Regions from separate parts of the Kitasatospora sp. NPDC001309 genome, predicted to be linked through region 1. Evidence: riboswitches for the same ligand, from Rfam matches in the RefSeq annotation. Region 1 holds a riboswitch; the other holds the start of a gene.
What was found. A riboswitch is a leader RNA that binds a small molecule or an ion and turns the genes downstream of it on or off. The one in region 1 is predicted to bind glycine.
Positions count from the first base shown of each region.

Region 2: another riboswitch for glycine. It lies ahead of gcvT (glycine cleavage system aminomethyltransferase GcvT); the one in region 1 lies ahead of gcvP (aminomethyl-transferring glycine dehydrogenase).

Region 1 covers NZ_JBIAXC010000017.1:12,244-18,879, forward strand. The annotation lists gene ACFY2K_RS18725 (MFS transporter) at 2-1,492, opposite strand; gene ACFY2K_RS18730 (PRC and DUF2382 domain-containing protein) at 1,664-2,779, opposite strand; glycine riboswitch at 3,003-3,106, shown strand; gene gcvP (aminomethyl-transferring glycine dehydrogenase) at 3,343-6,243, shown strand; gene ACFY2K_RS18740 (DUF5999 family protein) at 6,388-6,579, opposite strand.
Region 2 covers NZ_JBIAXC010000002.1:243,486-250,121, reverse strand. The annotation lists gene ACFY2K_RS03320 (ABC transporter permease) at 1-541, opposite strand, end outside; gene ACFY2K_RS03315 (enhanced serine sensitivity protein SseB C-terminal domain-containing protein) at 998-1,948, opposite strand; gene ACFY2K_RS03310 (enhanced serine sensitivity protein SseB C-terminal domain-containing protein) at 2,064-2,861, opposite strand; glycine riboswitch at 3,048-3,152, shown strand; gene gcvT (glycine cleavage system aminomethyltransferase GcvT) at 3,399-4,520, shown strand; gene gcvH (glycine cleavage system protein GcvH) at 4,620-5,000, shown strand; gene glyA (serine hydroxymethyltransferase) at 5,084-6,352, shown strand; gene ACFY2K_RS03290 (L-serine ammonia-lyase) at 6,488-6,636, shown strand, end outside.

The DNA.
Region 1 (6,636 bases):
GTCAGGCGTCGGTCTTGGCCAGCTCGGGGCTGGAGTCCTGCCGGGCCGCGCCGCCGGCGACGGTGACGGCCGGCTTGGTCGTGCGGATCAGGAAGGGGACGACGCCGGCGATGACGCAGACGACGGCCGTGACCCAGAACGCGTGCTTGTAGGCGTCCAGGGTGGGCAGCAGCACCGGGATCTTGATCGGGAGCTTCATGGTGTCGCCGGTCAGGATGGCGGTCATCACGGCGGTGCCGATCGCGCCACCGACGGTGCGCAGCACGGAGTTCATGCCGTTGGCGATGCCGCTCTGCTCGACCGGGACGGCGCCGTTGATGAAGGCGGGCATCGCGGCGAAGGCGAGGCCGATGCCGAGGCCGAAGATCGCGGAAGCGGTGTAGATGTCGCCCTCGGCGCTGTGCCGCAGGGCCAGGTAGGCCATCGCGATCGCGCCGAGGACGCCACCGAGGACCAGCGGCAGGCGCGGGCCGCGGCGGGCGATCATCAGGGCGCCGATCGGGGCGGCGACCATCGAGCCGATCGCGGACGGCAGCAGCATCACGCCGGCGTGCAGCACGGTCGCGGTGAAGCCGTAGTGGGCCAGCTTCTCCGGGGTCTGGGCGAAGTTGCTGATGACCATGAACGAGCCGTACATGCCGAAGCCGATCAGCAGGCCGGCCAGGTTGGTGAAGGCGACGGCCGGGCGGCCCATCATCTTGAGGTCCACCAGCGGGTGGGCGACCTTGGTCTCGATGACGCCCCAGATCAGGGCGACCACCGCGGCGACGGCGAACAGGCCGAGGGTCTTGGTGGAGGTCCAGCCCCAGTGGTTGCCCTGGCTGACCGCGACCAGCAGGGCGGAGAGCCAGCCGGCCAGGGTGAGCGCGCCGAGCGGGTCGGCGCCGCCCTCCTTGTCGGTCACCGGGTCGGTCGGGACCCGGAAGGCGACCAGGGCGATGGCGAGCAGGCCGAAGGCCAGGCCCATCCAGAAGATGGACTTGTAGTTCCAGTGCTCCAGCAGCAGGCCGGTCGCGACCAGGCCGAGGCCGGAGCCGACGCCCATCGAGGCGCTGATGGCGGCGACGCCGCCGGTCACCTTCTGCTTGGGCAGCTCGTCACGGACGATGCTGATCGCCAGCGGCATCACGCCACCGCCGGCGCCCTGGAGGACGCGGGCGACGATCAGCCAGGTGAAGGAGTGGGTGCAGACGGCCAGCGCCGAACCGGCGATCAGGCCGGCCAGCGAGATCAGCAGCATGGGCTTGCGGCCCCGGAGGTCGCCGAAGCGGCCCAGCAGGGGAGTCAGCACGGCCGCGGACAGCAGGTTGGCGGTCATCAGCCAGGTGATGTTCGACCCGGAGACGTCCAGTTCCTTGGCCAGCGACGGCAGGATCGGGACGACCGCGGTCTGCACCACGCTGAAGGACAGCATCGCCAGGATGAGGGCCGGCAGGACCCGGGCGTTGCTCTGCTTCTCGGCCGCAGTGGTGGGCTGTGGTGCCTCACTCACGGTTGCTTCCTCCCGTACATAGTGAATGAACTCAAGTAACTGTGCGGGTGGATAGTTCATGATGTCAAATATCGAGTGGTTAAGGTTTGGCAAAGTGGGGAACTACGGCGCAACACGAGGGCCCCGGACCGGAGTCCGGGGCCCTCGTGGAACGGGCGGAGATCGGGGAGGTCAGGCCAGCGGGCGCAGGGCGGCGGGCCGGGGGCCGTCGGCCGCGTGGACGAGCGCCTCGCCCGCCTCGGCCGGTGCGGTGGCGGCCGTGTCGTCGTGGACCTCGACGTGCTCGCGGCGGAGCTCGTCCCGGACCACCTCCTCCTCCGTGTAGCGCTCCACCACCAGGCGGACCCGCTCGATCGGGGCGAGGTACTTGCGGACCACCGGCCGCTCCTCACGGAGGGTCACCTCCTCGACCGCCTCGTCGATCTCCTTCTCGGTCAGCGAGGCCAGCTCGGCCTCGCCGACCGGCATCCGCTCCACCCGGACCCGCTCGCGGACCACCGGGACGCGGCGCTCGACCTGCTCGCTGGTCACGTACTTGCGCAGCTTCGCGGTGCCCAGCACGTGCCACTCGGTGGTGATGTCCAGCCGCTCCTCGCGGCAGGTGATCTCGACCGGGCCGCTGGGGGCCGAGGAGGCGGCGGTGCCGTTCGCGGCCGGGGTGGTCGCGGTGGGCTGCGGCTTCGGCTCGGCCAGGTGGGCGGCGGCCGGCGCGAGGACGGTGCCGTTGGCGATCGGTGCGGGGGTGCTGAGGGTCCGCACGTGGGCCTCCGTGGCGGTGTCGGTGCTGGTGTGTGTCGTGCCGGTGCTGGTCATGGTGGTCGTGCCCGTCGCGGTCGCGGTCGCGGCCGGGGCGGGGTCGGGGTCGGGGGAGTGGAAGGCGATCGGCTTGGCGGCCGCGGCGGCCGTGGTGGTGCCGAAGTCGAGGTCCGGCCGGTCGTCCCGGGCGGGCTCCGTGGTGGCCGGACGGCCGTCCGCGGGGGTGTCGAGGCCGTAGTAGCGGTAGAGCTGGAGCTCCTGGGCCGGCGACAGGTGCTGGCCCACGCCGAAGTCCGGCGAGTCCTTCACCAGCGACTTGTCGTACGGCACCCGGAGCTCCTCGCCGGAGAACTCGCTCGTGGTGAGCGGGACGAAGGCGTCCCGGCCGAAGATGCCGGTGCGGACGGCCGCCCACTCCGGATGCCCGGTGGCGTCGTCCAGGTACACCTCGTCCACCGTGCCGATCTTGTCCCCGTTGCGGTCGACCGCCTTGTGGCCGATGAGGTCCCTGGGGTCGATGTCGGTCTGCACTCTTTCCTCCAAGCGCTGCGCCTGCGGAACTCCCGCAGGTGAGGCGGCCGGAGCACCCGTCCCGTCCGCCACTTCACACCAAAAGCCATCAATCGGACGCGCGCGACCGGGGTGCGCCGGACGGGCTTCGCGCTGGGCCGTCCGGGGGACGCGCGTAGACCCGGAGTGACCGGACGCACCCGTGATCGGAAGCCCTCCCGCTGGTACCCTGGGCCGCGACCGCCGAGCCCGCTCGGGAGAGTCCCCGACAGTGAAAACCGCTGGTCGGGGCGCCGAAGGAGCAACTCCTCCCCGGAATCTCTCAGGCATCCGTACCGTGCGGGATAGGTCACTCTGGAAAGCAGGGCAGGACCGCCGGCGCGGGAGCCGACGATCACCACCCTCACCGACGGTGCAAGCCGACGGCGCGCCATCGCGCGGCGTGCGGGCGAAGCTCTCAGGTCCCGATGACAGAGGGGGAGGCCTTTCGGGTCCGCCCGCCCAGGTCGGTCCGCTGTCCGCAGCGGCGCGACCGGCCGGCGTGCGTACCCCCGCCGGTCCGTGACCAGGAGGCCTCGACCACCATGAACGCCCAGCCGAACGCGGGACGCCCCACCAGCGCCTCGACCCTCACCGAGCTTGAGCTGGCCAGCCCCTTCGAGAACCGCCACATCGGCCCCGACGCCGCCGCGCAGGAGAAGATGCTGGCCTCCGTCGGCTACGGCTCGCTGGACGAGCTCGCCGCCACCGCCGTTCCCGAGGCGATCCGCTCCATCACCGCCCTGGACCTGCCCGCCGGCCGCAGCGAGGCGCAGGTCCTCGCCGAGCTGCGCGAGCTGGCCGGCCGCAACCAGGTGCTCCAGCCGATGATCGGCCTGGGCTACTACGGCACCTTCACCCCGCCGGTGATCCTGCGCAACGTCATGGAGAACCCGGCCTGGTACACCGCGTACACCCCGTACCAGCCGGAGATCTCGCAGGGCCGCCTGGAGGCCCTGCTCAACTTCCAGACCCTGGTCTCCGACCTGACCGGTCTGCCCACCTCCGGCTCCTCGCTGCTGGACGAGGGCACCGCGGCCGCCGAGGCGATGGCGCTGGCCCGCCGCGTCACCAAGGTCAAGGGCGGCGTCTTCCTGGTCGACGCCGAGACCCTGCCGCAGACCGTCGCGGTGATCAACACCCGCGCCGTGCCGACCGGCGTCGAGGTCGTCGTCGCCGACCTGTCCGAGGGCATCCCGGCCGAGATCGCCGAGCGCGGCGTCTTCGGCGTGCTGCTGCAGTACCCGGGCGCCACCGGCGTGGTCCGCGACCTCACCGCGGTGATCGAGCAGGCGCACGGCCTGGGCGCGATCGTCGCCGTCGCCGCCGACCTCCTGGCGCTGACCCTGCTCAAGTCCCCGGGCGCGCTGGGCGCCGACATCGCCTGCGGCACCTCGCAGCGCTTCGGCGTCCCGATGGGCTTCGGCGGCCCGCACGCCGGCTACCTCTCGGTGCGCGCCGAGTACGCCCGCTCGCTGCCCGGCCGCCTGGTCGGCGTCTCCGTCGACGCCGACGGCAACCGCGCCTACCGCCTGGCCCTGCAGACCCGCGAGCAGCACATCCGCCGCGAGAAGGCCACCAGCAACATCTGCACCGCCCAGGTGCTGCTCGCCGTGATGGCCTCGATGTACGCCGTCTACCACGGCCCGGACGGCCTGGCCGACATCGCCCGCCGCACCCACCGCTACGCCGCCGCCCTCGCCGAGGGCCTGCGGGCCGGCGGCGTCGAGCTGCTGCACGGCGAGTTCTTCGACACCGTCACCGCCGTCGTCCCGGGCCGCGCCGCCGAGATCGCCGCCGCCGCCCGCGCCAACGGCATCAACGTGTTCCAGGACGGCGAGGACCGGATCTCGGTCTCCGCCGACGAGACCACCACCCGCGAGCACCTGGCCGGCGTCTGGGCCGCGTTCGGCGTCCCCGCGGTCGAGGTCGCCGAGGCCGCCGACGCGCTGCCGGCCGCGCTGCTGCGCGAGGACGAGTACCTGACCCACCCGGTCTTCCACAGCCACCGCTCGGAGACCGCCATGCTGCGCTACCTGCGCCGCCTCTCGGACCGGGACTACGCGCTGGACCGCGGCATGATCCCGCTGGGCTCCTGCACCATGAAGCTCAACGCCACCACCGAGATGGAGGCGGTGACCTGGCCGGAGTTCGGCCAGCTGCACCCCTTCGCGCCGGTCGACCAGGCCGCGGGCTACCTGACCCTGATCCGCCAGCTGGAGCAGCAGCTCGTCGAGGTCACCGGCTACGACGCCGTCTCGATCCAGCCGAACGCCGGCTCCCAGGGCGAGCTGGCCGGCCTGCTGGCCGTCCGGGCCTACCACCACGCCAACGGTGACGCCCAGCGCGACGTCTGCCTGATCCCGTCCTCGGCGCACGGCACCAACGCCGCCTCCGCGGTGATGGCCGGCATGCGCGTGGTCGTGGTGAAGACCCTGGTCGACGGCGACGTGGACGTCGAGGACCTCAAGGCCAAGATCGAGCAGCACCGCGACAACCTGTCGGTGCTGATGGTCACCTACCCGTCGACCCACGGCGTGTACGAGACCCAGATCACCGACATCTGCGCCCTGGTGCACGAGGCCGGCGGCCAGGTGTACGTCGACGGCGCCAACCTGAACGCCCTGGTCGGCCTGGCCAAGCCGGGCAAGTTCGGCGCGGACGTCTCGCACCTGAACCTGCACAAGACCTTCTGCATCCCGCACGGCGGCGGCGGCCCGGGCGTCGGCCCGGTCGCGGTGCGCGCCCACCTGGCGCCGTACCTGCCGAACCACCCGCTCCAGGAGGAGGCCGGCCCGGCCACCGGCGTCGGCCCGATCTCGGCCGCGCCGTGGGGCTCGGCGGCGATCCTGCCGATCTCCTGGGCGTACGTCCGGCTGATGGGCGGCGAGGGCCTCAAGCACGCGACCCAGGTCGCCGTGCTGAACGCCAACTACATCGCCAAGCGCCTCGCGCCGCACTTCCCGGTGCTCTACACCGGCCCGGGCGGGCTGGTCGCGCACGAGTGCATCATCGACCTGCGCCCGCTGACCAAGGAGACGGGCGTGACGGTGGACGACATCGCCAAGCGCCTGATCGACTACGGCTTCCACGCGCCGACGATGTCCTTCCCGGTGGCCGGCACGCTGATGATCGAGCCGACCGAGTCCGAGGACCTGCACGAGATCGACCGGTTCTGCGACGCGATGATCGAGATCCGCAGCGAGATCGACAAGGTCGGCTCGGGCGAGTGGGCGGCCGACGACAACCCGCTGCGCAACGCCCCGCACACCGCCGCCGTGCTGGCCGGCGACTGGGCGCACGGCTACTCGCGGCAGGAGGCGGTCTTCCCGGCGGGCGTGAACCCGGCGGACAAGTACTGGCCGCCGGTGAGCCGGATCGACGGCGCGTACGGCGACCGCAACCTGGTCTGCTCCTGCCCGCCGCTGGACGAGTACGGCGTCTGATCGACCGCGCAGGAACGAGGCAGGGCCCCGGCAGAACGTTTCTGCCGGGGCCCTGCCCTTGTGCGCTGTCCGGGTGTCGGACGGGGTGCCGCGTGGGCTCGGGCCGTGGCGGCGCGGGCGGTGGGGCGGCGGGGCGGCGTGGGCTCAGGCCGCGTGGGCGACCGGGCGGCGCGGGGCGATCACCCGGCCGTCGGGCAGCAGTTCTCCGGTGTCCTCGAACAGGAGGACGCCGTTGCAGAGCAGGCTCCAGCCCTGCTCCGGGTGGCAGGCCACCGGCTCGGCCGCTTCGCGGTCCTCGGACTCGGCCGTCGGGCACTCAGGACGGTGCTGGCACATACGCGTACCCTCGCTTCGCTCTGCGATCCTCCCCGTGGTGCGGTTCCCGGAGGTCGA
Region 2 (6,636 bases), on a different contig from region 1:
CGCCGCCCTGGAGCGAGGCGGAGATCGCGATGGCGAACAGCAGCAGCGGGAACGCCAGGAAGACGTCCATCAGTCGGCTGATCAGGGTGTCCACCCAGCCGCCGTAGTAGCCGGCCATCACTCCGAGCACGGTGCCGATGGTGTTGGAGAGCACGGTCGCGCCGAAGGCGACCAGCAGGGAGACCCAGGAGCCGTCGACCACGCGGGAGAGCAGGTCACGGCCCTGCAACGGGTCGATGCCGAGCAGGTGGTCCCCGCTCATCCCGCCCCAGTCCCCGAGCGGGAGTCCGCCGAGGTTGGCGTCCAGCAGGTCCGGGTTCGGCTGGTCGGGGTCGAGCCCGAACAGGGCCTCGATCGGGCCGGACAGGACGGCCAGGAGGATCAGCAGGATCACCACGACGCCGCCGGCGACGGCGGCCTTGTCCCGCTTGAAGCGGGTCCAGGCGATCCGACCGAGGGAGCGGCCCTCGATCGTCTTGGCCGGGCTCGGGGAGGCGGGCGCCTCGGGTTCGTTCCCGGCGGTAGTGATGGGTGCGGTCATGGTCAGTTGGTCCCCTCGCCGACGGTGGCCGGCCCACGGGTGCCGGGCGCCGGCTTCGGCGGTACGGCTGCGGACGTGCGGAGGTGCTAGGAGCAGGTGGTCGCGGCAGTGCGTCGTGCACGGGCAATGCCTCCACGCGGGATGGGCGTCGCGTGGATCGAGCGGTCGGCGTGCGCGTTCACCTTCGTGGGGTTTCCAGTACGCGCGATGCGTTGCGCAGAACTCTCTGTCATCCGAACTGGCTTGCGCCAGCCCTGACAACCGACAGATGCCCAACTGTGATCTGCCTGCATGCACGCCTCCGATCTTCGGCATATACCTCTTCACATGGGTGTAACTGCCATGTCAAGCTGCCTCTGCGGAGAGTGGGGAAATTCGTCCGGAAAGCACCGAAGCCGACCTGATGGTGAATCAAGTCGGCTTCGGGTGACAGATTGTGGTTACCGGGTTTGGTGATCAGCGCCCGGGGTAGCCGGGCCACTGCGGCTGGGCCGGCTGCCCCCAGCCCGGCGCGGGCGGCTGGGTGCCGTACGCGTAGCCCGGCATCGACTGCCCGGGTACCGGCCGGCCGGGCATCGACTGGCCCGGGTACGGCTGCGGCACCGGCGGGTACGGGCCGGTCTGCGGACGCCCGGCCTCCCGGTCGAAGAACGGCCGCGCGTTGGCGCGCATCCACAGCGCCACCGGGTCGAACTCGTCCGCCATCGCCACCGTGGACACCGCGAGCCCCTCCGGGGCCACCGCGATCGCGCGCTGCATCAGCGCCCGCACCGCCTCCACGGCCGGCGGCGAACTCTCGTACAGGTCCAGGCCGATCGCCAGGTACGGCTCCCCCACCGCCGGCTGCACCCAGGCCCGGCGCAGCGCCCGCACCGCGCGCACCTCACCGGCCTGCCGCTCCAGCAGCGCGAAGAACTGCTGCGCGTCGACCTGCGGCTCGCTCAGCTTCAACGGACCGGCCGGCAGCCGGTCCAGGCCCGCGGCGACCCGCCGCAGGTCCGCCCAGGGCACGCCGACCCCGCCGCCCGGCGCGTGCGGGTTCAGCCACAGGCCCCAGCGGGTGCGGTACAGCGAGGCGGCGATCTCCCGCCCCGAGATGACCTCGTGGGCCCGCGCCCAGCCGGAGGCCGTCAGCTGCTCGGGCGAGGTGACGGCCGGCGCGTAGCCGTGGCCGCTGATCTCCATGTTCCCGTACTGCGCGTCCGGGCTGCCCGGCGTGCCGTGCCAGAGCAGCATCCAGACCTGGCCGTCGGCCAGCGCGTGCAGCAGCCGCTCGTACGCGTCGAAGCGCTCCGGCGCGACCTCGCGCAGAGCCTGCTCCAACCCGCCCGGGTCCGCGCCCGGGCGCCCGGCCGGTGCCTGGCCCCAGGGCCCCGGCGCCCCGCCCGCTCCCGTTCCCGCACTCATGCGCCCACCTCGCCGCGCCTCTTTCCTGAACCCGCCGGCCCGTCAGCCGCCTGCACGCACCCTATGGCGCGGCACCGGCCGCCGCCACGGCGACGTGCCTGTGAAGGATCCCCGCTCACACCCGCGAGTAGAAGGGCATGACCCGGGTCGACAGCCACTCGACCACCGGGTCGTCGGCGAGGTCGAGCAGCACGAGGTGGACGCCACCCGGCAGCGGTGCGGTTCCCAGGGCTCGGCCGAGCGCCTCGTTCACCGCCCCCGGGTCGGCCGGGGCCGCCGGATCGAGCTGCACGCCCACGAACATCACGGTCGGCTCGCCCTCGATGCTGGCCAGCGCCCGGCGCGCGGTCAACACCCCCGGCAGGGCCGACAGTTCGGCCCGGCAGGCGGCCAGGAAGTGCTCCGGGTCCTCGCCCGGCACCGGCTCGCGCAGGGCCACCCGGCCGCCGGTCGGCCCCTCCGGCTGCTGCTCCCAGCGGTCCTCCCGGGGGCCGCGGCGCAGCTCCGCCACGCCCTGCGGGGGCACCGGGATGCCCACCGCCGCCTCCGGGTTGACCGCGATGCCCACGCCCAGCGGCAGCCCGCGGGCGAACTCCCAGGCCGGCGCGACGGCGAAGGCCATCCCCGGCGCCTGCTGCAGGAACACCTCCTGCGAGGAGAACACCGGTACGAACGGGGCCCCGGCCAGCTCGACGGTCGGCAGGTCCAGCGACTGCCCGGCCGGGTCGCCCCCGGCCGGCAGCGGGATCCACACCTGGCTGCGGGCCAGCACCTCGATCACCCGCGGGGTCGCCCCCGGGTCGCCCAGCGCGGCCGTCAGCACCTGCTCCAGCTCGTTCGCGGGCCACGCGCCGCCCGACGGCGCCGCCTGCGGCCCGCCCCACCCCTGCTGCTGCTCCACCGGGTACTCCATGCGCCGCCGATCCGGCCCAGGGCCGGGTCGGCCGCCCACTGCTGCACCGACGCGATGATTTTAGGGCCCGGGTCCGCCCGACCGCGGTGTGACCGGGTCCCCTCTCCCCTCCTCCGCGAGGACGTGCCATGATGTGCGCGTCCGACGGCATGCGCCGCGGGCCCCCACAACTCCACACCGGCCGCTCGAACCCGCGCGGGAGAGCCCGGAATGCCCCTCGGGGGGCACAGCCGGCGCCGAAGGAGCAAGTCCTCCCCGGAATCTCTCAGGCCCCCCTACCGCGCGGGTTAGGCACATCTGGAAAGCGGCGCACGACCCGGTCGCGCGCCCACCCACGGTGCAAGCCGCCGTCCTGTCCCCGATGCTGGAACCAGCCGACGCTGGTGCCGGCTGCGGGCAGGTGGGCGGTGAAGCTCTCAGGTTCGACGACAGATGGGGAGACCCACGCCGCCGCATGCCCGCGCGCGGGGTCGGTCCCCGAGCGGGTCCGGTCCGGCGCGCGCACCCCTGAGTGCCCCGACCGAGGAGTTCCTGGCCATGTCGTCCCTCCGCCTGACCGCGCTCGACGCGCTGCACCGCGCCCTCGGCGCGACCATGACCGACTTCGCCGGCTGGGACATGCCGCTGCGTTACGGCAGTGAGCGCGAGGAGCACCTCGCGGTCCGCACCAAGGCCGGTCTGTTCGACCTCTCGCACATGGGCGAGATCACCGTCACCGGCCCGCAGGCCGGCGAGATGCTGGACCACGCGCTGGTCGGCTTCGTCTCCGCGCTCGGCGAGCTGCGCGCCCGCTACACCATGATCTGCGCCGAGGACGGCGGCATCCTGGACGACCTGATCGTCTACCGGCTGCGCGAGGACGCCTTCCTGGTCGTCGCCAACGCCTCCAACGCCCAGCTGGTGCTGGACGAGCTGATCGCCCGGGCCAAGGGCTTCGACGCCGTCGTCACCGACGACCGCGACACCTACGCGCTGATCGCCGTCCAGGGCCCGGAGGCCACCGCGATCCTGGCCGAGACCACCGACGCCGACCTGCCCGGCCTCAAGTACTACGCGATCCTCCCGGCCACCGTGGCCGGCCGGGAGGTGCTGCTGGCCCGCACCGGCTACACCGGCGAGGACGGCTTCGAGATCTTCTGCGCCCCGGCCGACGCCGAGCCGGTCTGGCGGGCGCTGACCGCCGCCGGCGAGGGCCGCGGCCTGGTCCCGTGCGGCCTGTCCTGCCGCGACACGCTGCGCCTGGAGGCGGGCATGCCGCTGTACGGGCACGAGCTGTCCACCGACCTGACCCCGTTCGACGCCGGCCTGGGCCGGGTCGTGCGCTTCGACAAGACCACCAACGAGGGCGCGTTCGTCGGCCGCAGGGCGCTGGAGCAGGCCGCCGCCGCGGCCGAGACCAACCCCCCGAAGGTGCTGGTCGGCCTGGTGTCCGAGGGCAAGCGGGTCCCGCGCGCGGAGTACACGGTGGTCTCCACCGAGGGCGCCCCGATCGGCCGGATCACCTCGGGTGCGCCGTCCCCCACGCTGGGCAAGCCGATCGCGATGGCCTACGTGGACGCGGCCCACGCCGCCCCCGGCTCCACCGTCGCGGTGGACGTCCGCGGCAAGCACGAGCCGGTCCAGGTCGTGGCGCTGCCGTTCTACAAGCGCGCCCGCTGAGGCCGTCGCCGCCCCTCGTTTTCCCATCGGCGCACGTCGGAGCCGTCCGTGCGGCGGCCCGCTGCGTCGTACCCGCTTCCCATCCTGGAGAATGACGCCATGAGCAACCCCCAGCACCTGCAGTACACCAAGGAGCACGAGTGGCTGACCGCCGCCGAGGACGGTGTCTCGACGGTCGGCATCACCAAGCACGCCGCCGACGCGCTCGGTGACATCGTCTACGTGCAGCTCCCCGAGGTCGGCGACACGGTGACCGCCGGCGAGACCTGTGGCGAGCTGGAGTCGACCAAGTCGGTCAGCGACCTGTACTCCCCGGTGACCGGCGAGGTCACCGAGGTCAACCAGGACGTCCTGGACGACAACAGCCTGGTCAACAGCGCCCCGTTCGAGGGCGGCTGGCTGTTCAAGGTCCGCGTGGAGGCCACCGACACGCTGCTCAGCGCCGCCGAGTACGACGCGCTCACCCACGCCGAGGGCTGAGCCCCGCCGGGACGGGCCGCAGCACGGCGGTCCGTCCCGCTCTCCCACCGTCCCTCCGCTCTCCTCCCCGGGAAGACCACACCATGACGGTTCTCAACCAGTCCCTGCACGCCCTCGACCCGGAGATCGCCGCCGCGGTCGACGCCGAGCTGCACCGCCAGCAGACCACGCTGGAGATGATCGCCTCCGAGAACTTCGCCCCGGTGGCGGTCATGGAGGCCCAGGGTTCGGTGCTCACCAACAAGTACGCCGAGGGTTACCCCGGCCGCCGGTACTACGGCGGTTGCGAGCACGTCGACGTGGTCGAGCAGATCGCGATCGACCGGGTGAAGGCCCTGTTCGGCGCCGAGCACGCCAACGTCCAGCCGCACTCGGGCGCGCAGGCCAACGCCGCCGCGATGTTCGCGCTGATCCAGCCGGGCGACACCATCCTGGGCCTGAGCCTGGCCCACGGCGGTCACCTGACCCACGGCATGAAGATCAACTTCTCCGGCAAGCTCTACAACGTGGCCGCCTACCACGTCGACGAGAAGACCGGCCAGGTCGACATGGCCGAGGTCGAGCGCCTGGCCAAGGAGCACCAGCCGAAGCTGATCATCGCCGGCTGGTCCGCCTACCCGCGCCAGCTGGACTTCGCCGCGTTCCGCCGGGTCGCCGACGAGGTCGGCGCGCTGCTCATGGTGGACATGGCGCACTTCGCCGGCCTGGTGGCCGCGGGCCTGCACCCGAACCCGGTGCCGTACGCGGACGTGGTCACCACCACGACCCACAAGACCCTGGGCGGCCCGCGCGGCGGCGTCATCCTGTCCAAGGCCGAGTGGGCCAAGAAGATCAACTCGGCGGTCTTCCCGGGCCAGCAGGGCGGTCCGCTGGAGCACGTGATCGCGGGCAAGGCCGTCGCCTTCAAGGTCGCCGCCTCGGAGGACTTCAAGGAGCGCCAGGAGCGCACCCTGGAGGGCGCCAAGATCCTCGCCGAGCGCCTGCTCCAGGCCGACGTCGCCGAGGCCGGCGCCTCGGTGCTGTCCGGCGGCACCGACGTCCACCTGGTCCTGGTCGACCTGCGCAACAGCCAGCTCGACGGCCAGCAGGCCGAGGACCGGCTGCACGAGGTCGGCATCACGGTGAACCGCAACGCCGTCCCGAACGACCCGCGCCCGCCGATGGTCACCTCGGGCCTGCGGATCGGCACCCCGGCCCTGGCCACCCGCGGCTTCCGGGCCGAGGACTTCCGCGAGGTCGCCGACGTCATCGCCGAGGCGCTCAAGCCCGCCTTCGACGAGACCGTCGCCGCCGCGCTCAAGGCCCGGGTCACCGCCCTGGCCGAGAAGTACCCGCTCTACCCGAACCTCTAGTTCGGCCGCGGGTGACCGGCCTCACTCCGGCCGGACACCTGTCACTCCGGGGCACCGCGCACACTGGAAGTGCGCGCGGTGCCCCGTTCCGTGCACCGCCCAGTCCCTCCACGAGACCAGACAAGGACGTCCCCCGTGGCCCTCAGTGTCTTCGACCTCTTCTCCATCGGCATCGGCCCGTCGAGCTCCCACACCGTCGGCCCGATGCGCGCCGCCCGGATGTTCGCCCGCCGCCTGCGCTCCGAAGGCCTGCTGGAGCAGGTGACCGCCGTACGCTCCGAGCT